Regions from separate parts of the Cupriavidus mimosae genome, predicted to be linked through region 2. Evidence: predicted binding sites of a transcription regulator. Region 2 holds the regulator's gene; each other region holds the start of a gene.
The links. Region 2 encodes LexA, which represses DNA repair genes until DNA is damaged. Its sites were predicted from a motif close to ACTGTATNNNNATACAGT; they were not measured.
Positions count from the first base shown of each region.

Region 1: MKD50_RS14445 (CppA family protein) is a predicted target of LexA. The motif match lies at 3,217-3,234, and genes of this name have one in related genera.
Region 3: recA (recombinase RecA) is a predicted target of LexA. The motif match lies at 3,078-3,095, and genes of this name have one in related genera.
Region 4: MKD50_RS10760 (ATP-dependent helicase) is a predicted target of LexA. The motif match lies at 1,158-1,175, and genes of this name have one in related genera.

Region 1 is NZ_JALHRY010000007.1:9,466-15,082, reverse strand. It holds gene MKD50_RS14460 (DMT family transporter) at 1-641, opposite strand, end outside; gene MKD50_RS14455 (2-hydroxy-3-oxopropionate reductase) at 659-1,594, opposite strand; gene MKD50_RS14450 (malate/lactate/ureidoglycolate dehydrogenase) at 1,671-2,774, opposite strand; gene MKD50_RS14445 (CppA family protein) at 2,902-3,186, opposite strand; gene MKD50_RS14440 (GntR family transcriptional regulator) at 3,310-4,044, opposite strand; gene MKD50_RS14435 (pyridoxal-phosphate-dependent aminotransferase family protein) at 4,215-5,435, shown strand; gene MKD50_RS14430 (FAD-binding and (Fe-S)-binding domain-containing protein) at 5,601-5,617, shown strand, end outside.
Region 2 is NZ_JALHRY010000003.1:218,434-224,050, reverse strand. It holds gene rpsF (30S ribosomal protein S6) at 1-59, opposite strand, end outside; gene MKD50_RS07395 (asparaginase) at 179-1,171, opposite strand; gene MKD50_RS07390 (hypothetical protein) at 1,170-1,439, shown strand; gene lexA (transcriptional repressor LexA) at 1,427-2,080, shown strand; gene MKD50_RS07380 (hypothetical protein) at 2,195-2,365, shown strand; gene MKD50_RS07375 (hypothetical protein) at 2,411-2,755, opposite strand; gene dusA (tRNA dihydrouridine(20/20a) synthase DusA) at 3,406-4,419, shown strand; gene MKD50_RS07365 (hypothetical protein) at 4,899-5,054, opposite strand; gene MKD50_RS07360 (hypothetical protein) at 5,412-5,617, shown strand, end outside.
Region 3 is NZ_JALHRY010000005.1:291,804-297,420, forward strand. It holds gene MKD50_RS12015 (MFS transporter) at 1-136, opposite strand, end outside; gene MKD50_RS12020 (DUF4212 domain-containing protein) at 383-721, opposite strand; gene MKD50_RS12025 (sensor histidine kinase) at 718-2,262, opposite strand; gene MKD50_RS12030 (response regulator) at 2,311-3,000, opposite strand; gene recA (recombinase RecA) at 3,237-4,301, shown strand; gene recX (recombination regulator RecX) at 4,409-4,876, shown strand; gene MKD50_RS12045 (DUF2889 domain-containing protein) at 5,196-5,617, shown strand, end outside.
Region 4 is NZ_JALHRY010000005.1:31,512-37,128, reverse strand. It holds gene MKD50_RS10770 (SoxW family protein) at 1-394, shown strand, start outside; gene MKD50_RS10765 (TlpA disulfide reductase family protein) at 531-1,064, shown strand; gene MKD50_RS10760 (ATP-dependent helicase) at 1,218-3,326, shown strand; gene MKD50_RS10755 (class I SAM-dependent rRNA methyltransferase) at 3,345-4,541, opposite strand; gene MKD50_RS10750 (YbeD family protein) at 4,655-4,963, opposite strand; gene MKD50_RS10745 (D-alanyl-D-alanine carboxypeptidase family protein) at 5,025-5,617, opposite strand, start outside.

The DNA.
Region 1 (5,617 bases), on a different contig from region 2:
ACCACCGCATAGGCGAGCCCCGGCGCATCCAGCGAGCGGTGCGCCTGGATCGCGGCGCCCAGCGCCAGCGCCATGGGCACGGCGCGCACGAAGTTGCCGGCGGTGGTCTCGACCGGATCCGCCGCGCGCTTGCCACGCAGCGAATAAACGCCCCAGGCGATGCCCGCCGCAATCATCAGCAGCGATGAGGCCAGCGGCGGCGTCGCCACGCTCGGCAGCATCAGCCACACCAGGCCGGTCAGCGCGAGCGCCAGGCCGATCCACTGCTGCGCGCGCAGCGGCTCGCCCGCGTAGAGCCCGTAGCCGGTCATGGTGGCCTGCACCGCGGCGAACAGCAGCAACGCGCCGGTGCCGGCGCTCAGGCGCTCATACGCGAACGAGAACGCCGCGGCATAGCAGAACAGGGCCAGCGCCGATATCCAGTTGCCGCCCAGCGTCATGGCGCCCACGCCGGGGCGTCGGGCCTGCCGCCGCGCCATCACGATCAGCCACAACACTGCGGCCGCGGCCGCGACGCGTGCCAGTGTGAAGGTGCCGGCGTCGATGGTGGTGCCTTTCAGCGCCAGCCGGCACAGCAGCGAATTTCCGGCGAACGCCAGCATCGCCAGCGCGGTCAGCAGCGTGGTGTTTGCCTGCGGCATGCGGGCCGGTCTTGCGCTTAGCCGGCGGACCTTGCGTCGCCGCTCGCGCCGGTCTCGTCGGAGTCGCCGAGGGCGAATGAAGACAAATGCTCGATCGCCCGGACCAGTCCGGAATGGTCCCAGGCCGCGCCGCCCAGCCCGTTGCAGACATTGAACAGCTGCTGGCACGACGCCGTATTGGGGAGGCCCACGCCCAGCTCGCGCGCGGTCGACAGCGCCAGCTCCAGGTCCTTCTGGTGCAGCGCGATGCGAAAACCCGGGTCGAAGGTGCGGCGGATCATCCGTTCGCCATGCACTTCCAGGATGCGCGAACTGGCAAAGCCGCCCATCAGCGCCTCGCGCACGCGGGCCGGATCGGCGCCGGCGCGGGCCGCCAGCACCAGTGCCTCGCCAACCGCCTCGATGGTGAGCGCCACGATCACCTGGTTGGCCACCTTCGCCACCTGGCCGTCGCCGGCCGCGCCCACGCGCGTGATGTTCTTGCCCATCAGCTGCAGGATGGGCAGCACGCGGTCGAACACCTCCTGCTTGCCGCCGGCCATGATCGACAAGGTGCCGGCCCTGGCACCGACTTCGCCGCCCGACACCGGCGCGTCGACATAGTCCGCGCCAATCGCCTCGATGCAGCGCGCGAACTCGCGCGTGGCGATCGGCGAGATCGAGCTCATGTCGATCACCGTGACGCCGCCCGCGGTATCGGCCAGCCCGTCGGCGACGCCGCGCTCGCCGAACAGCACCTTCTCCACGTCGGGCGTGTCGGGCAGCATCAGGATGATGGTCTCCGACTGCCTGGCCACGTCCTCGGCGCTGGCACAGGGCTTCACGCCGGCATCCTGCAGGTCTTGCGGCACGCCGCTGCGGCTATGGGCGGACACGGCATGCCCGCCGTCGACCAGGTGCCGCACCATGGGCTTGCCCATCACGCCAAGCCCGATAAAGCCGATCTTGCTCATGTCAGTGTCCGGTAGGGGTTCAGGCGTCAACCCGGGAGTGCGCGGTGCACCGCGCCGGGCGCATACCTGATGATAGTCACCCGCGCGCCAGCGCCGACAGCGGACCAGGCGCGGGATGCGCGCTGGCCCGCGCCGCCGCCACGCGCGCCGCGGCGTCGTCCAGTTGCGCCAGCGTGCCGGCATCGATCGGGATCTGCTCCGCGCGCGCCGCGCGGAAGGCGCGCTCCGGTTCGCCGGGCAGCTGGATGCCGGTCTGCCCGGGCTGCCGCCGCGCGCTTTTCATCCAGTCGGCGAAGGCCGCGACTTCATGTCCGAACGAAGTGCTGGTGCCGAGCCGCGCGGGATCGAACACGATCGCCAGCATGTTGTTCCAGACCGCATGCTCGTGCCGCAGCGTTTCCGGGCGGATGGTATGGCCGCCCGTGACCGCGGCGCCGAGCAGTTCGCACATCACCGCCAGCACGTGGCCCTTGTGCTCGCCGAAGGGCCGCAAGGCGCCTTGCGGCGTGTCGGCGGGCGGGTACATCACGGCGGCATCGGTGGTGGGCTCGCCCTGCGCATCGAGCAGGCAGCCGTCCCCCACCGGCACGCCCTTGTTATGGGCCACGCGCACCTTGCCCAGGGCGATGGCGCTGGTGGCGAAGTCCAGCACCAGCGGCGGCTCGGCGGCCATCGGCACGCCGATGGTGAACGGATTGGTGCCGTAGCGCGCGTCGTAGCCGCCGTGGGGCGCCACGATCGGCTTGGACAGCACGTTGACGAAGTGGATCGAGATCAGGCCCGCCGCCGTGGCCTGCTCGGCCCAGTGGCCCACGCGCCCGAGGTGGTGCGACTGGCGCAGCCCCATCACGCAGACGCCGTGCTCGCGGGCGCGGGCGATGGCCATCTCCATGGCTTGCGCCGTCACGGCCTGCCCCATGCCGCGGTTGCCGTCCAGGCTGAGCAGGCTGCCGGCGTCCTGCAGCACGCTGACCTGCTGGTTGAGCTGCAGCTCGTTCGCCTGCCACGCCAGCACATAGCGCGGGATCATGCCGACGCCGTGGGAGTCATGCCCGCTCAGGTTGGCGCCGACGAGATGGTCGGCCGTCAGCTGCGCTTCCCGGGTGCTGCTGCCGGCGGCAAGCCAGAGACCGGTGACCCACTGGTGCAGGGCGCGGGTGGGAATGCGGAGTTCGCTCATGTCGACCTTGGAGGGAGGAATACGTTGTGAAACACAAAGCCCCGTTGCCGGGTGATGGCAACGGGGCTTTCATGATACGACCGGCACGCGCCCGATGATCCGCGCGTGGCCGGTGATCGGCAAATGCCTACTGGCGCGAGGCCTCGTGCACCGGGGCTGTTGCCAGGATTTCCCTGATGCGGGCCAGGTAGCTGTCGCCCACCGCGCGGTGGATGCGTGCGGTCTCGGCGGCGAACTGGCGCCGGTTGGGCGGGCGGATGCCAAGGCTGCGGCAGATCGTGGACAGATAGGGCTTGCGCGGGCTCGCCAGCCGATGCACCGCGCTCTGCAGGGCGGCATCGCCGATGCGGCCGCGCAGCCAGGCCAGCACCTGGCGGTCATAGTCGTTTTGCACGCGGATCAGGTGTTCCATGCCGGGGCTCCACTGTTCATCCATACAGGTACTGTAAATATATACAGTATTCGCGCATGGAGGCAAGAAAAATCCGGCCCCGGCACGGTAAAACGCTGCGCTGCGGTTACGCGTACCCCGCTTTCAGAAGATTCTTGTGCCAGTGGCGTCGCCCGATACCAGGGGCAGCACCGCGTCGCGCTTCTCCAGCAAGTGGCGCTTCAGTACCGCCGCCAGCCGCTTGCCGTCGCGGGCTTCCAGCGCCTGGATCATCTCCTCGTGGTCTTCGACCGCGTCGTCCCACTTGCCGCTTTGCTGGTTGGAGCGGAAGCGCAGCGCCTGCAGGCGGCGGTTGATCGACTGGTAGGTCTGCCGCAGCGCGCCGTTGCGCGCGGCCTCGTTAATCCGGTCGTGGATCTCCTGGTTGCGGCTGTAGTAGCCCGGCAGGTCGTTCCGGGCGCGGCAAGCCAGCATCGCGTAGTGCAGCGCCTTGATCTGCGCCAGTTCCGCCGCAGTGATGCGCTCGCAGGCCAGTTCGCCGGAAAACGCCTCCAGCCCGCTCATCAGCTCGAAGCTCTCCCTGACTTCGGCCTCGGTCATGCGCGAGATGCTGGCGCCGCGGTTGGGCAGAAGATCGATCAGGCCTTCGGCCGCCAGCACCTTGAGCGCCTCGCGCAGCGGCGTCCGCGAGATGCCCAGGGTCTCGCACAGCTCGCGTTCATTGAGCTTGGTGCCCGGCGCAAACACGCCTTCGACGATGAATTGGCGCAGGTGTTCGACCACCGTGTCGTGCAGGCGCGGGCGTGCCAGGCGCGCCAGCGAGGGCGCAACGTGCTCGGCAACGCCCGACGTCTGGTTATCGTTATATGAGTTTTGCATTCAATGTCCTCTATCTACTTGGCGCGAATTTTACTGCATCTCGCTTTCTGGCTTCAAAATTCGGGTTAACCATCACAACGTGCCGCAAATTTTGCCTTGGAGCACATCCATCGCTCTGCTATAGTCGATTGCATTCAAAATTCATAAAACAACAAGGAGGCACGATTTCCATGATTCACCTCGATTTCCATCCCTCTGGCCGCCACTTTCTGCAGATCCCGGGCCCGAGCCCGGTGCCGGACCGAATCCTGCGCGCGATGAGCTATCCGACCATTGACCACCGTGGCCCGGAGTTCGGCGCACTCGGCCGCAAGGTGCTGGCCGGCATCAAGGAAATCTTCAAGACCCGGCATCCGGTGATCATCTACCCGGCGTCTGGCACCGGTGCCTGGGAAGCGGCGCTGACCAACACGCTCAGCCCGGGCGACCACGTGCTGATGTTCGAGACGGGGCATTTCGCCACCCTGTGGAAGAAGATGGCCGAGGCGCTGGGCCTGCGGCCGGAATTCCTGGGCCTGCCCGGCATCGAGGGCTGGCGCCGCGGGGTGCAGGCGGACATGATCGAGGCGCGCTTGCGCGAGGACAGCGGCCATGCGATTCGCGCGGTCTGTGTAGTGCACAACGAGACCTCGACCGGCGTGACCTCGGATATCGCCGCGGTGCGCCGCGCCATCGATGCCGCCGGGCACCCGGCGCTGCTGCTGGTGGACACGATCTCGGGCCTGGGTTCGGCCGACTATCGCCATGACGAGTGGGGCGTCGACGTGACCGTGTCGGGCTCGCAGAAGGGCCTGATGCTGCCGCCGGGGATCAGCTTCAACGCGCTCTCGCCGAGGGCGATCGCCGCCAGCCAGCACGCCCGGCTGCCGCGCGCGTTCTGGGGTTGGGCCGAGATCATCGAATCGAACAAGAACGGCTACTGGCCGTACACGCCCAACACCAACCTGCTGTACGGCCTGTCCGAAGCGCTTGACATGATCCTGGGCGAGGGCCTGGAACAGGTCTTCGCCCGCCACCAGCGGCTGGCGGAGGCGACACGCCAGGCCGTGCGCGCCTGGGGCCTGCAGATCCAGTGCGCCGACCCGGCGGTGTACAGCCCGGTGCTGACCGGCGTGATGATGCCCGACGGCGTCGACGCCGATGCGGTGCGCAAGCTCATCTACGAGCGCTTTGACATGTCGCTGGGGCAGGCGCTGGGCAAGATGCGCGGCCGCATGTTCCGCATCGGCCATCTCGGCGATTGCAATGACCTGACCCTGATGGCGACGCTCGCCGGTTGCGAGATGGGGCTGAAGCTGGCAGGCGTGCCGCTTGCCGGCAGCGGCGTAGCCGCGGCGATGGCTTCGCTGGCCGCGCACGCCGACAAGCCGGTGCTCAAGGCCGCCGCCTGAGCGCAGCCAACCAAGCGCAGCCGACCGAGCCGCGCAGGCCATGGCAGGCGCGGCACGGTCCGCCGCCTGCCTGATTTTCTTGCCAAGGCATCACCCACGACATGCGCCCACCGCAGGCGGCCGCATGCATCGCCGCGGGCGCGCGGCCCTTGTTTCTTGCATGCCATGAACATGACTTCGTC
Region 2 (5,617 bases):
GCCGGCACTTGTTCGCTCTGGTCCGGGTGGACGATGAAGACGATTTCGTAATGACGCATTGACGCTCCTTTTGGGATTAGCCACCCGGGCGTCACGAGTCCGGTGTGGCAAGGTTGAATAGCCTTAAATTATAGCCCGCCCCGCACCAGCAACGCAAGCCGCTGATTTCACGGACAAATCAGGCACCGGCAAAGACCGCCTGCAGCCGCGCCGGGTCGCGCGCCAGCCCGGCATCCGCCGCCAGGGCCAGCATCAGCAACACGCGCGCCTTGTAGGGGTTGAGGTCAGCCGCGGACACGAACAGACCGTCGGCAGGGGTGGGTTGCGGCGGGATCGCCACATGCCCCGCACCGGTACGCGAACTGCGCACCACCGCCACCCCGGCTGCGGCGGCGTCGGCAAGGGCCTCTGCCAGCACCTCATGGATCGAACCATTGCCGGTCGCGGCGACGACCAGCCCGGCGGCGCCGGCCTGCACCAGCGCATCCACCACCGCCCTCCCCGGCTGAGCGTAGCTGGCCACGATCTCTACCACCGGCCACCCTGCCGGCATCGGGCCGATGGGGGCAGCCGCGCGGGGCGCCCGGGCAAAGCGCACGTAGTCGTCCTGCACGAACCCCAGCGGCCCGCACGGAGAGACAAAGGCATCGACCGCCGACGTATGCATCTTGGCCACGTCGCGTGCCGCGTGGATCTGCTGGTTCAGCACCACCAGCACACCCTTGCCGCGCGCATCCGGATAAGCGGCGACGCGCACCGCATCGAGCAGGTTGAGCGGCCCGTCCGCCGACAGCGACGTCGACGGACGCATCGCCGCAGTCAGCACCACGGGCACCGGGCACGATTGCGTAAGGTGCAGCGCCATCGCGGTTTCTTCCAGCGTGTCGGTGCCGTGCGTGATTACGATGCCCGCAACGTCAGGCTGCGCCGACCAGTGCTCGACCCGCGCCGCAAGTGTTTGCCACAGCGCGAAGGTCATGTCCTTGCTGTCGACCTGCGCCACCTGCTCGGCCTCGATGCGGGCCACCGACTGCAACGGCGGCACCGCAGCCAGCAATGAGGACACCGGCACGGTCGCCGCCTGGTAGCGAGCGCTGCTGGCGGCGCTGCCGGCCGCGCCAGCGATGGTACCGCCAGTGGCCAATACGACGATGCGAGGCAATTGGGTCATGGGAGCGCGCAAGGATCTTGTTCTGGACAAAGGAAAGGCGATTGTAGCGGGCGCACGCGCCCTGCCGCAGCCGCAATCAGAGGCATTGGCCGACGTCCATGCGATACGCCTCAAAATTCTGCTTGCACTGACGCCGATACTGTATAAAATCACAGCATACTGTTTAAACATACAGTGCCCGGCCCGCCGGATGCTGGATAACGAAGCAGAACTCCCGTTATCCAGCCCGGCGGCCCTGCACGGAACGGCGATCCCATGGCGACCCTGACACCCCGGCAGCAGCAGATTTTCGATCTGATCCGCAACACGATCCGCCGTACCGGCTTCCCCCCTACCCGCGCCGAAATTGCAGCGGAGTTCGGTTTCTCCTCGCCCAATGCCGCGGAAGAACACCTGCGGGCGCTGGCCCGCAAAGGCGTGATCGAACTGACGCCGGGCGCGTCGCGTGGCATCCGACTGAAGGTCTCGCGCAGCGATTCGGAATTGCCGGACCAGTTCTCGTTGCCGATGGCTGGCGTGATGCAGCTGACGCTGCCGCTGGTGGGCCGCGTCGCAGCCGGCAGCCCCATCCTGGCCGCCGAGCATATCGATCGCCAGTACCAGGTCGATGCCTCGGTCTTCGATGAGCGACCGGATTACCTGCTGCGCGTGCGCGGGCTGAGCATGCGCGACGCCGGCATCCTCGACGGCGATCTGCTCGCCGTGCGCCGCGCCAGCGAGGCCGCCAACGGCAAGATCGTGGTGGCGCGACTGGGCGACGACGTCACCGTCAAGCGCCTGCAGCGGCGCGGTGGCCATATCGAACTGATTGCCGAGAACCCGGACTTCACCAACATCATCGTCGAACCCGGTGAAGAGTTCTCGCTGGAAGGCATCGCCGTCGGGCTGATCCGCTCTTCCGGCTTCTAGCCGGGCACCATCGCAGGCACGCGCCCTGCGCGGGCCCACCCGCTTCCATTGCTTTGCAGACGCCGCCCGGCTTGCCGGGTGTTGACCCCGCTTTGCCCAAAAAGAGGTGCCACCATGCCGCAAATCCACCACGTCGCCGCCCGCCGTCCGGTCAAGCCCGTGCCGTTTCGCCAGAGCAAGGGCGTACGCGTCTACCAGGGCACGCAGCGCCGCACCATGGTCGGCAGCATGGCGGCCATTTGCCGCATGCTGGAACTTGAAACCACCGAAAAGCTGGCCGCCTGACTGATATCGGCAGACCCTTGCCGTGTCTCCGGGCCTCTGCCCCGCTCAGCTACGCGCGCAGGCCTTGGCTTCGGCCTCCAGTTCCGTCGGCGTCAGCTGGGGAAACCAGGTATCGGTCTTGCGCAATTCCAGCGCAGTGCCATCGGCCTGTGCCGTCAGAGAGATCAGGTAGGCGTATTGATATTCACCGCTTGCCGCGCTCTGGCCGATACGGATCTCGGTCTGGTTTTTCGCCGGCAACTGGACCAGCGTAGCCTCATCGCCCAGATTGTTGCGCAGGCATTTCGCGACCTCGGCCATCTTGACCGGCGTAAACAGCCGCATCGGCGGGCGAGCGCGGACATCCTTCTCCGAAGTGCCAGTGGCACACCCTGCCACCATGGTTGCCATCGCTGCGCCAATCAGTACCGTTCGAACCAACATACCGCCCCCGGGGAATGCAAAACGGCGCCCTTGAGAGGCACCGTTCTGGAGAATGCTTGGGGTGGCTGGATGGGACTCGATCCCACTACTGACCCCATTGAAATCAACGCTTTCGGCTTCGCATTGTTCCGCACTAGCGCTGAAATTTTCACAGTCTTCGTACGGGTCTTGCGGGCGCCAGGTGCGGATTTTACCCTGCGCGCGGGCCAGGCGCTATCTCGATTTTTGCGCCATTAGCCAGCAGCGGCGTTCGGCACGGCAAGGCGCTCACCGGCGCTTGCACTCGATCTTCTCTTCATTCCCCGTAGCGCTTCCAATACTCACATCGGAATGCCTTCGGCATCGACCCGCGAACATGCCGAGCTTCATATCCAGCCACTGGCGGGTGGCGTGCGCCTGCGCGCGGAGCACAGCAGTCCAGCGAATTTTGCCGGCCAGCCGCTATGGCTCCGCTTAGATCGTGGCGCAGCAGACCTCGGTGCGGTAGCCTATACTCACGTCTTCTCGCTGGCCCGCCCCCGCTTGGCCCCTGCAGGGGTGCAGTGACCTGCCCATGCCCCCGCGCCATTCTCAGGGGCCTGCTGCCGCGGCCGACCCGCACCCAATTGCCGTATCCCATGAACGTAAATCCCCGCCGCATTTCGGTTGCGCCGATGATGGACTGGACCGACCGTCATTGCCGCATGTTCCATCGCCAGCTCAGCCGCCACACCTGGCTGTATACCGAGATGGTGACCACCGGCGCGCTGCTGCATGGCGACGTGCCGCGCCACCTCGACTTCGATGCGGCCGAGCATCCGGTCGCGCTGCAGTTGGGCGGCAGCGAGCCGGCCGACCTCGCCATGGCGGCGAAGCTGGGCCAGCAGTGGGGCTATGCGGAAATCAACCTGAACTGCGGCTGCCCGTCCGAGCGCGTGCAGCGCGGCGCCTTCGGTGCCTGCCTGATGGCGGAGCCGCAACTGGTGGCGGACTGCGTGAAGGCGATGCGCGATGCGGTGGAGATTCCGGTAACCGTGAAGCATCGCATCGGCATCGACAAGATCGAGCACTACGATTTTGTTCGCGATTTTGTCGGCAAGGTGGCGCAGGCGGGTTGCAGCACGTTCATCGTACACGCGCGCAATGCGATCCTGAAGGGCCTGAGCCCGAAGGAAAACCGCGAGATTCCGCCGCTGCGATATGAGGTGGCGTACCAGCTCAAGCGCGAATTCCCGGAGCTCGAGATCCTGATCAACGGCGGCATCGTGAGCCATGACGAAATCGCCGCTCATCTGGAGCACGTCGATGGCGTCATGATCGGACGCGAGGCGTATCACCAGCCGTATATCCTCGCGGAAATGGACGCGCGCTTCTATGGCGACACCAGCGCGCCGGTGCCGTCGCGGCTCGAGGTCGAACTGGCGATGCAGCGTTATATCGGCGACTGCGTTGAGCAAGGCGGATACATGGGTGCCGTGACACGGCACATGCTCGGCCTGCATCGTGGCATCGCCGGCGGACGTGGCTGGCGCCGCGTGTTGTCAGATGCGAGGCGCATGCATGCGGCGCGCACGCGGACCGACGTGGATGCGCTGTTCGAAGAGGCGCGCACGCATTTGCGTCCGCACGCGCAAGAGCCGCTGGCCGCGTAAGCGCGCACGGCCGCGTGCCGTGCCGAGGCCGCGTTCTAACTTCGAATGGTGAAAATATGCATGGCGGCGCGCGGGTTCCGCGCGCCGCACATGAGATGCCGGATCGCCCGGAAACCGGCGTCCGGAAAGGGATTCCCCTAATTCGCTGAGGCAGGGCACTTTCTTACACTGTGCCTGCCCTCGAATACAGGGCTTTCTTCAACTGATTATTAGCCCGCTCCGGCGGGCTTTTTTTCGTTGGCGATCTCGCGCTTGCGGCATCGCTCTTCGTTTACCCGAATGGTGCATTGCCCGCACGGCAGTTACAGTGCAACGGCCTTCAGGGCATTTGAGATCGCTAAAGTTAAGAGTCCGCGCTGCGGACTCTTTTTTTGCGCGCTCAACCGGTACCACCTGGACGAACCGATTCGACCAGCCTCCCGGACAAGCGTTCCATCGCTCACGCAAAAATTGATTCCGCTGGAGGCGCGTCGCCGGGGCTAGCGCGTATGGCTGATACCGATGTCCAGCGTGCCGTAAGTCGTGATGCTCGATTCCCTGCCGTCGGCACCGCCACCCGCAGCGCATCCGCCCAGCAAGGCCGCCAGTGCCGCCACCGCAAGAATCCTCGCCGTCCATCTACACTTGTTCTGCATGGCCTGTTCCCTGCATCGATCACGTCGGTTGGGCTCGCGCGTGGCCGGGAGGTTCCATCGCAGGCATGGTGCGGCATGGAAACGTTAGGTGCGGGAAGGAAAGCGGGGAAGGAAAAAGAGGCAGGCGGCCCCTGGGGCGGGCCGCCTGACGGGAAGGTCGAGGGGGGGTCAATGTCCCTCGGAATCGAGTATCGCTTCGGGCACGTGCCGCATGAACCCTGCAGAGGTAGGGGCTGTCCGCAGCATATTTGCCTGGCGGGCGTGGTCGGAAGTCATCCAGCACCCGTGATACGATTTCCGCACGCTCCTCAGGCGAGATCGGCACCGTATGCGGGCCGTGCCTGCAGGGGAGACAGCATGGACGAAGACAACGTGGAAAAGGAAGCGCCGTTCGGCGTGGTCTATGAAGACTTCAGGGTGATCTGGGTGGCCGAGCAACTCCAGGATGGCAAATGGACCGCGCGCTACTGCTGGCACCCCGGCACCTCTGAAGCCGCGGGCAAGGCGTTGCAGGAAGCCGTGCTGAATGGCAAGTCGCGCCGGCTGCTGGGCCAGTTCGATAC
Region 3 (5,617 bases), on a different contig from region 2:
AGCCATACAAATAAAAGTCGTACCACTCGAACACCGTGCCCAGCGACGAGGCAAAGATCACCTTGCGCTCTTCGGCAGTCATCGGTGCGTTCTGCGCGCCCCCTCCGGGCACCGCAACGTTTTGCACGTTTGCCATTTGTCTCCTCCGTCTGGAATGGATCTGGGGCGGGCGTGGTGCGCGGAAAGCGCCGCGCGGCTGGCCGCTATGCCCAGAGTTGCAGAGGATTGTGGGTGGCGAAACTTACTGCGTTCTGACAGATTCCGGCGTGCCGGCGGCAAAAAACGTCGGGGTATACGCTAGGCGCGCACAGGGCTATGGATGTTGCGCTGCGGGCCCTCGGCGCATGCGCTCCGCGCTGCTGTGCGACTTGCGGGCGTGCGGCTATGCAGCATCCGCGCCAGGACCGCGCGAGGCGCCTTGCGATGGCATTGCCGCCGGCGGCGCCTTGGCGCTGCTGGCTTCGGCCTCGGCGTCGTCATGGTTCATGCGCCAGGCATAGAGCGCGGCCATCAGCACATAGACCACCAGCGCGCCTTGCGCGCCGACCCAGAACGAGAACGGCCAGCCAAAGAAGTTGAAGCGCAGGTCGCGTGCAAACCACGCCACCACGAAGGTGACCGTGAACCAGACCGCGAGCAGGCCGCAGATCCAGCGCAGGTTGCGATGCCAGGCGAGGCGATGGCGTGCCTCGGCGCTGCCGGATGCAGGGGTGTCGTTCATGCGGGCGGAAAGTTTTCGGGACGGCGCAGCGTCACGCGGAAATGCGCGCCGGCCAGCCGTGGCGATTGCTGGTAGACGTGGTCCGAGATCTGGACGTCGCCGCCGTGCTGCTGCACGATCTCGCGCACGATCGCCAGGCCAAGGCCGCTGCCTTCGGTGTTGGTGCCGAGCACCCGGTAGAAGCGCTCCATCACGCGCTCGCGCTCCGACGGTGCAATGCCCGGGCCGGTGTCTTCCACGTCGAGGTAGGCGAACGGTTCGAAGGCGTCGGCGCTGACCCGCACCGTGGCGTGGCCGCCGCGCGGCGTGTAGCGGATGGCGTTGTCGAGCAGGTTGTTCAGCATCTCGGTCAGCATCAGGCGGTTGCCCTGGACCATCACCGGATGGTCGTCGGCATCGAGGCCCAGGTCGATGTCGCGCGCCCATGCCTGCGGCAGCCAGTCCTTGACCACCTCGCGCGCCAGCGCAGCCAGGTTCAGCGCGGCCATGCCGCCGGTGCCGGCCAGGTTTTCCATGCGCGCCAGCGACAGCAACTGCGTGACCAGGTGCGCGGTGCGTTCCGAGCTGCCCGCGATCTGCGCCAGCGAGCGCCGCAGTTCTTCCGGCGACTGCTCGCGCTGCGCCAGCTCGGCCTGCATGCGCAGGCCCGCCAGCGGCGTCTTCATCTGGTGCGCGGCATCGGCGATAAAGCGCTTCTGGGTCTGCACCGACTGGTCCAGCCGCGCCAGCAGGTCGTTGAACGAGCCCACCAGCGGCGTGATCTCCTGCGGCGCGGCGCGTTCGTCGATGGGGCTGGTATCGCCGGGGTTGCGCGCGCGGATGCGCTGCTGGATCGCGGTCAGCGGCGCCAGCCCGCGCGACAGCCCGAACCACACCAGCACCACCGCCAGCGGCAGGATCACGAACTGCGGCAGGATCACGCCCTTGATGATCTCGTTGGCAAGCCGCGCGCGCTTGTCCAGGGTTTCGGCCACCTGTACCAGCACCGGCTGGGTGCCGCTGACCTGCTTCAGCTCGATATAGGTGTAGGCCACGCGCACGTCGTTGCCGGCGACGCGGTCATCGCGCAGCGACACCAGCCCGGCGTGGCCCTGGTCGTCCTCGGAAGGCAAGGGCAGGTCCTGGTCGCCGGCGATATATTCGCCGCGCTTGCCGACCACCTGGTAGTAGATGTTGTCGGTCTCGTCGGCGCGCAGGATCTCGCGCGCCGACAGCGGCAGCTGCAGTGTGACGCGGCCATTGACCTCGCGCACTTGCTGCGACAGCACGATGGCGCTGGCTTCGAGCGCGCGGTCGAAGGGACCGTTGGCGATCGACTTGGCCACCAGGTAGGTCACCGCGATGCTCATCGGCCAGAGCAGCAGCAGCGGCGCCAGCATCCAGTCCAGGATCTCGCCGAACAGCGAGCGCGGCGCGGGATGGGCGGTGCTTTCCTCCAGGTGCGGCAGCGCGTCGGCCAGGTCCTGGTCGGTGGCGTCCGTGGAAGGAGGTGGGGGCGCGGCGCGCGGCCCGCGCCGCCAGGGCAGTCGCAGCAGGCTCATGTGGGCGAGATTGCGCTCAGGTCGGTCACGCGGCCTGCGGTGATGGGATCAGTGCGGCGCGGCCACCGCCGGCTGGAATTTTTCCAGGCAGTAGCCCAGCCCGCGCACGGTGGCGATGCGGATGCCGCCCACCTCGATCTTCTTGCGCAGGCGGTGCACATAGACCTCGATGGCGTTGTTGCTGACTTCCTCGCCCCATTCGCACAGGTGGTCCACCAGCTGTTCCTTTGACACCAGGCGGCCGCTGCGCGTCAGCAGGATCTCCAGCAGGCCGATCTCGCGCGCGGACAGGTCCAGCATCTGGTCATTGAGATACGCGATGCGCCCGACCTGGTCGTATGCCAGCGGCCCGTGCCGCATCAGCGTGGCGCCGCCGCCGGCGCCGCGCCGCACCAGCGCGCGCACGCGCGCTTCCAGCTCGGACAGGGCGAAGGGCTTGGCCATGTAGTCGTCGGCGCCGAGGTCCAGGCCCTTGACGCGCTCGTCGACGCTGTCGGCCGCGGTCAGGATCAGCACCGGCAGCATCGCGCCGCGCGCGCGCAGGCGCTTGAGCACCTCCAGCCCGCTCATGCGCGGCAGGCCCAGGTCGAGGATCAGCAGGTCGAAGGTCTGGGTCGACAGCGCCGAATCGGCTTCGAGGCCATTGGCGACATGGTCGACGGCGTAGCCCGAGTGGCGTAGCGAGCGGGTCAGGCCGTCGGCCAGCACGTCGTCATCTTCGGCGATCAGAATGCGCATGGTTGTCTCCACCCTGGCCGGCAGAGCCGGCACCGGTGCGCAACGGGCACGGGGGCGCGAAGGGGCTTGCCAAGCATACTGTTTTTTTATACAGTACCCGCACGTTCCGCTGGGGCCGCCCGGGGAGACCCCCTGGAGTGCGGCCGCGCAGACAGCCGGGCCGGCGCTGATGCCGGCAAATGCCGGTGCCGCGCCACATGCGGCCTATTTATACACCATTTGATTCAAGGACGACCATGGACGACAAGAAGGCAGGTGCCGGCGTGAGCGCCGAGAAGCAGAAGGCGCTTGCCGCCGCGCTCTCCCAGATCGAGAAGCAGTTCGGCAAGGGCTCGATCATGCGCCTGGGCGACGGCGAGGTCGAAAAGGACATCCAGGTGGTTTCCACCGGTTCGCTCGGCCTGGACATCGCACTTGGCGTCGGTGGCCTGCCGCGCGGCCGCGTGGTCGAGATCTACGGGCCTGAATCGTCGGGCAAGACCACGCTGACGCTGCAGGTGGTGGCCGAAATGCAGAAGCTGGGCGGCACCTGCGCCTTTATCGACGCCGAGCACGCGCTGGACGTCAACTACGCCTCCAAGCTCGGCGTCAATGTCGGCGACCTGCTGATCTCGCAGCCCGACACCGGCGAGCAGGCCCTGGAAATCACCGACGCGCTGGTGCGCTCGGGCTCGATCGACCTGATCATCATCGACTCGGTCGCGGCGCTGGTGCCCAAGGCCGAAATCGAAGGCGAAATGGGCGATTCGCTGCCCGGCCTGCAGGCCCGCCTGATGAGCCAGGCGCTGCGCAAGCTGACCGGCACCATCAAGCGCACCAACTGCCTGGTGATCTTCATCAACCAGATCCGCATGAAGATCGGCGTGATGTTCGGCTCGCCCGAAACCACCACCGGCGGCAATGCGCTGAAGTTCTACGCCTCGGTGCGCCTGGACATCCGCCGCATCGGCTCGATCAAGAAGGGCGACGACGTGATCGGCAACGAGACCAAGGTCAAGGTGGTCAAGAACAAGGTATCGCCGCCGTTCCGCGAGGCCTTCTTCGATATCCTCTACGGCCAGGGCATCTCGCGCCAGGGCGAGATCATCGACCTGGGCGTGGATGCCAAGATCGTCGAGAAGTCCGGCGCCTGGTACAGCTACAACGGCGAAAAGATCGGCCAGGGCAAGGACAACGCCCGCGAATACCTGCGCGAGAACCCTGACATTGCCGCCGAAATCGAAAACAAGGTGCGCGCGGCACTGGGCGTGGTGGCCATGAACCCCACCGCTGCGGCCACCGCGGCAACGGTCGAAGACTGACCGCGCCGGCGGCCGCTGCGCCATCTTGAAGGCCGGGGCATCGCCGATGCCCCGGCCTTTTTGCTTGGCCGCGGCGCCATCCTTCCAACCGCTGATCCCGGTCACCCATGGCAACCCGTTCCCCGCTGTCGCTGAAGGCCCGCGCCGTCGGCTACCTGTCGCGCCGCGAGCACAGCCGCGCCGAGCTGGCGCGCAAGCTGGCGCCCCATGCCGAGTCGCCCGAGCAGTTGGAACAGCTGCTGGACGCGCTGGAGCGCGAGAACTGGTTGTCGAACCAGCGCTTTGCCGACAGCCTGGTGCATCGCCGCGGTGCCCGCTACGGTACCGCGCGCGTGATGCAGGAGGCCAAGACCCACAAGCTCGACAGCGAGCAGCTGGGCGAATTGCAGGAGCGCCTGCGCGCCACCGAAGCCGAGCGCGCGCGCGAGGTCTGGCGCAAGCGCTTCGGCACGCCGCCCGACACGCCCGAGGCGCGGGCCAAGCAGATCCGCTTCATGGTGGCACGCGGCTTTTCGCGCGCGGTGGTCGGCAAGATCATCCAGGGCGCGGACGAGGACTACGGCGACGCGGACTGAGCCGCCTGGCGAGGCAGCCTCGGGAAGTACCTGCGCTGCCGTCATGTGTATTTCGCTGCGTTGCGTCATCGCGCCATGCCGGCCGCCGTTTCTTGTCGAGGCGGGGAGCCGGTGCCTGCTGGTGCATTGCGGCAAGGCCGCCCGGCCTGCCGCGGCGCCATGGTCGGCCGACAATCCGGGCCCGACAGTCGCCGCACGAGGATGTTCCCGGCCAACGCGGCATGGCATGTTAAACTCCCCGGGTTATTCGCGGCACCACGGTGCCCCAGCCCCCCGGATTCTCCGTAGCTTCCGTATCTTCCGTATCCCCAGCCTGGCCATGCCTCTGTCCCAGCCCGTCAACCGCTCCCTGCGTCACCGCCGTGCCATTGCGGCCGAGGCGTACCAGAGGGAGGACGGCCTGTGGGACATCGAGGTGCGCCTGACCGACACCAAGCCCCGCGACATCGAACTGGCCGGCGACCGCATCCGCCCGCAAGGCCAGCCGCTGCACGACCTGTGGCTGCGCATCACCATCGACGAGGAAATGACGGTGCTGGATGCCGAGGCCTGCTCGGACTGGGTGCCGTACCCGTCCCATTGCGACACGATCGGCCAGGCTTACCGCAAACTGATCGGGCTGAACCTTCGCAAGGGCTTTCGCAAGGCGGTGCGCGAGCGCCTGGGCGGCATGCACGGCTGCTCGCACCTGACCGAAGCCGCCGGGGTGCTGCCCAGCACCGCGATCCAGGCCTTTGCCGG
Region 4 (5,617 bases), on a different contig from region 2:
GCACCTGCCGCCGGCCACGGACCTCGCCGCCCACGGCGCCGACGCCGCGCGCCGCGGCGAGCCGCTGGTGGTACTGGTATCGATGCCGGGCTGCAGCTATTGCGATACCGTGCGCCGCAACTACCTGGGCCCGCAGGCCGCCGCCGGCGAAATCGCCGTGCGCGAACTCGACATGACCGCCGACACCCCGCTGCGCGATGCCGACGGCAGCCCAACCACCGCGCGCGCCTGGGCCCGCGCGCACCAGGTCAGGGTGGCGCCCACGGTCCTGTTCCTGGACCGCCAGGGCCGCGCCGCCGCCGGCCCGCTGCGCGGCATGCAGCCCGACTTCTACGGCGCCTACCTGGAACAGGCGCTGGCGCAGGCGCGCGCCGCCGTCGCCGCGCGCAAGTGACGAAAGGGTTCCAGCGCGTCACCGCAAGGCGGTACCGCGCAGGCGCGCGAACGCCTGCCGCATTAGAATGTCCCACTGCTGACCGGCACTGCCCGGTCCTCCCCTGCACTTACGAAGCGGCTCCAGCCGGATTCCCATGACCACTACCCCCGCCTCCAAGACCTCCCGCAAGCCCTGGCCCATCGTCGCCGCCGTGGTGGTGCTGGCGCTGCTGGGCTGGTTCGGCTACCGCGCGCTGTCGCCGTCCGGTACCGCGCCGGCCGCCACCTTCACGCTGCTGTCGGGCGAAAAGGTCAGCACCGCCGACCTCAAGGGCAAGGTCTACCTGGTCAACTTCTGGGCCACCAGCTGCGCCACCTGCATCAAGGAGATGCCGGACATGGTCAAGACCTACGAGCAGTTCAAGGGCAAGGGGCTGGAATTCGTCGCGGTGGCGATGAACTACGACCCGCCCATGTACGTGATGAACTTCGCCAAGACGCGCGAGCTGCCGTTCAAGGTGGCAATGGACAGCGACGGCAGCGCGGCCAAGGCCTTCGGCAATGTGGGCCTGACGCCGACCACCTTCGTGATCGACAAGGAAGGCCGCATCCTGAAGCGCTATGTCGGCGAGCCCGAGTGGGACGCGCTGCACAAGCTGCTCGACGGCGCGCTGGCAAAGTCAGCGTAACGCCCGCGCCGCGAACCTGCGACAAAAGGTGCTCATCGAGCACCTTTTTTTGTTTTCGGGCCCGATCCCGCGCGCGGCGGGTTGCGCCGGCGGGCTGTATGGATATACAGTTGGCGCCAGTTTTCTCATCGCGTGTCCTGCCCGCCCCAACCCGTGACCCTGGACCTTGCCCCCGCGGCTGAATCAGCCGAAGCCGCCACCCCCGACGCCGAAGCGCTCCCCGCCTACCTGTCCCGGCTCAATCCGGAGCAGCGCGCCGCGGTCGAGCACGGCAGCGAGGCGCCGCTGCTGATCATCGCCGGCGCCGGCTCGGGCAAGACCAATACGCTGGCGCACCGGGTCGCTCACCTAGTGCTGGGCGGCGCCGATCCGCGCCGCATCCTGCTGCTGACGTTCTCGCGCCGCGCCGCCGCCGAGATGGGCCGGCGCGTCGAGCGCATCGTCGACCAGGCACTGGGCACCAGCACCGGCGCCGGGCGCGCGGCGCTGCAGTGGTCCGGCACCTTCCACGCCATCGGCGCGCGGCTGCTGCGCGAATACGCCGAGACCCTGGGGCTGTCGCCGGCCTTCACCATCAGCGACCGCGGCGACGCCGCCGACCTGATGCACGTGGTGCGCCACGACCTGGGCCTGTCCGAGACCGCCAGCCGCTTCCCGAAGAAGGAAACCTGCCTGTCCATCTATTCGCGCGTGGTCAACACCCAGGCGCCGCTGGAAGACGTGCTCAGGCAGCAGTTCCCGCGCTATGCGATGTGGGTCGATGCGCTGCGCACGCTGTTCGCCGGCTATGTCGAGGCCAAGCAGAAGCAGCACGTGCTCGACTACGACGACCTGCTGCTGTACTGGGCGCAGGCCATGGCCGAGCCCGCCATCGCGCAGGACATGGGCACGCGCTTCGACCATATCCTGGTCGACGAATACCAGGACACCAACGCCCTGCAGGCGTCGATCCTGCTGGCGCTGCGGCCCGATGGCCGCGGCCTGACCGTGGTCGGCGACGACGCGCAGTCGATCTACGCCTTCCGCGGCGCCACCGTGCGCAATATCCTGGATTTCCCCGCGCAGTTCACGCCGGCGGCGCAGCAGGTCACGCTGTCGCAGAACTACCGCTCGACGCAGCCGATCCTGCAGGCCGCCAACGCGGTGATCGGGCTGGCGGCCGAGCGCTATACCAAGGACCTGTGGTCCGAGCGCCAGTCGGCCGAGAAGCCGGGCGTGATCGTGGTCAACGACGAGGCCGACCAGGCCCGCTACGTGGTCGAGCAGGTGCTGGCGCGGCGCGAGGCCGGCCTGGCGCTGATGGCGCAGGCGGTACTGTTCCGCGCCGCCGACCACAGCGCGCAGCTGGAGATCGAGCTGGCGCGGCGCAATATCCCGTTCGTGAAATTCGGCGGGCTCAAGTTCCTGGAATCGACCCACGTCAAGGATGTGCTGGCGGTGGTGCGCTGGCTGGAAAACCCGCGCGACCGCATGGCGGGGTTCCGCACGCTGCAGCTGCTGCCGGGCATCGGCCCCAAGACCGCGGCACGCGTGCTCGATGCCATGGCGCTGGCGACCGAGCCGCTGTTCTCGCTGCAGGAATTCGAGCCGCCGCCGGCCGCCGCGCCGGCGTGGGCCGACCTGCTTGCGCTGGCGCGCGCGCTGATGGCACCGACCTCGCCGTGGCCGTCGGAATTCGAGCAGGTGCTGGCGTGGTACACGCCGCACCTCGAACGCCTGCACGACGATGCCCCCGCGCGCCAGGCCGACCTGCAGCAACTGGAGCGCATCGCCGCCACCTATGGCGCGCGCGAGCGCTTCCTGACCGAGCTGACACTGGACCCGCCCAGCGCCTCCAGCGATGAGTCCGGCGTGCCTTCGCGCGACGAGGATTACCTGATCCTGTCGACCATCCATTCGGCCAAGGGCCAGGAGTGGAAGGCGGTCTATGTGCTCAATGCCGTCGACGGCTGCATGCCGAGCGACCTGGCCACCGGCACCACCGAAGAGATCGAGGAAGAGCGGCGACTGCTCTATGTGGCGATGACGCGGGCCAGGGACCACCTCGATGTCATCGTGCCGCAGCGGTTCTACGTGCACCAGCAGGTGGGCTTCGGCGACCGGCATGTGTATGCGTCGCGCACACGGTTTTTGCCGAACCGGGTGATGCCCAACTTCTACAGCCGCTCGTGGCCGCCGCCGCCGATGCCGGGGGAAGGCGCAGTGAAGCCGACGCTGGCGCCGGTGGATCTGGCCAGTCGGATGCGGAATATGTGGCGGTGATGGGAGTTAGCCTTCAGCTCAGGCCACTTTTTCCAGTAGCAACCCCTTCAAATACTCTCCTTCCGGGAACGCCGCCAGCATCGGATGATCGGTTCCCGCCGACAGCCTGCGCAGGATGCGCGCATCCGCCCGAGCATCGGTCACCGCGCCGGCGACGATCTTCTGGAACAGCTCCATGCTGATCGCTCCCGAGCATGAGTACGTGAACAGCAGCCCGCCCGGGCGCAGCAGCTGCGTGCCGACCAGATTGATTTCCTTGTAGGCGCGCGCGGCACGGTCGATATGCTGCGCCGACGGCGCGAACTTGGGCGGGTCCAGCACGATCAGGTCGAACTGGCGGCCCTCGGCGCGGAATTCGCGCAGCGTCTTGAACACGTCGGCATCGAGCCAGGTCGCGCGCTCCGGATCAAACCCGTTCAGCGTCACGTTGCCCGCGGCGATCTTCAGCGCCTCGCCCGAGGAATCGATCGATGTCACCGAGCTGGCCCCGCCGCGCAACGCCGCCAGCGAAAAGCCGCCGGTATAGCAGAAGCAGTTGAGCACCTCGCGCCCTTCGGCAAGGTCGCCCACCAGCTTGCGGTTGTCGCGCTGGTCGACATAGAAGCCGGTCTTGTGGCCGTTGCGCACGTCGACGTAATAGCGCACGCCGTGCTCGGTCACGGACAGTGCCGGATCGGGCTCGGCGCCGGCGAGCACGCCGGTCACCAGTTCCAGCCCCTCGCGCTGGCGCACGGCGGCGTCGGAGCGCTCATAGACATTGGGACAGCCGGTCTCCTTGACCAGCGCCTGCACGATCGCGCTCTTCCAGTGCTCGACGCCGGCGGAATTGAACTGGCACACCAGCTGGCCCGTGGCGCCGCTGCCGTAGTAGTCGACGATCAGGCCGGGCAGGCGGTCCGATTCACCGAAGATCAGCCGCACGGCGTCGCTGTCCCGCACCCACTGGCGCCGGTAGGCAATGGCCGCCGCCACGCGACGCTTGAACAGCGCGTGGTCGACCGGCTCGTTCTCGTCGAAGGTCCATACCCGTGCGCGGATCTGCGATTCGGGGCTGTAGGCGGCCTTGGCCAGGAAGCGGCCGTCGGCGGCGCGCACGATCACGGTGGCACCCGGCTCGCAGCGGCCTTCGGTGGTGGCGATGCCGGTGGCATAGATCCACGGGTGGCGGCGCAGCAGGGATTTTTCCTTGCCGGGTTTCAGGGTGATGGTGTTCATGTTGGTATGGGAATTGGCATGCCGGAGCGGACAATCGCCAGGGCTGCGGAAGGCTCCCCTCTCCCGCCTGCGGGAGAGGGGAGCAAACAGGGCGGGAAAGAAACGCCGGCGCGTTACAGCACCACCTTCACCATCGGATGCGAAGTCAGCGCCCGGTACAGGTCATCCAGCTGCTCGCGGCTGGTGACCCATACCGTCACGGTCAGGCCCAGGTAGTTGCCCTTGCTCGACGGGCGCATTTCCATCTTGCCGGCGTGGAAGTCCGGATCGAACTCCTGCACCAGCGCGACGATGGCTTCGGCGAAGCCGTCCTGCATCGCGCCCATCACCTTGATCGGGAAATGGCTCGGGTATTCGATCAGCGACTGCTCCGGCAGAATATCGCCGGGCTTGTTGCCGCTGCCTTGGTTGTCGGTCGTCATCTCGGATTCTCCGGCGCGAGGCCGGCGCGCCGCGGGGCGCACCGGCTCGCGCGCATTCAGGTCACTTGCGCTTGAACCACAGGCGGATGGTGTCCCACAGGCGGCCGAAGAAGCCGGCCTCGGGCACCTCTTCCAGCGCCACCACCGGGAATTCGGCCACCTTGTTGTTGCCGTCCATCAGCTTGACCATGCCCACCTGCTGGCCCGCCGAGATCGGCGCGATCAGCAGTTCCTGGCGCTCCAGCACCGGCTTTAGGCGCCCGCCCGTGCCCTTGGGCACGGTGACGAAGGTCTCGTTCTGCACGCCGATCTTGACCGTGCCGCTCTTGCCCTTGTAGATGTCCGGCGTGGCCAGCACCTGGCCCTTGTCGTACAGGCGCAGCGTGTCGAAGAACTGGAAGCCGTAGTTGAGGATCTTCAGGCTTTCCTGGGTGCGCACCTGTTCGGTGGTGGTGCCGATCACGATCGAGATCAGGCGGCGCGAGCCGTCCGGCACGTTGGCCAGTGGCCGCTTGGCCGACGAGATCAGGCAGTAGCCGGCCGACTTGGTGTGGCCGGTCTTGACGCCGTCGACGGTCGAGTCGATGTACAGCAGGCGGTTGCGGTTGGGCTGCCTGATCTTGTTATAGGTGAACTCCTTCTGCGAGTACATGC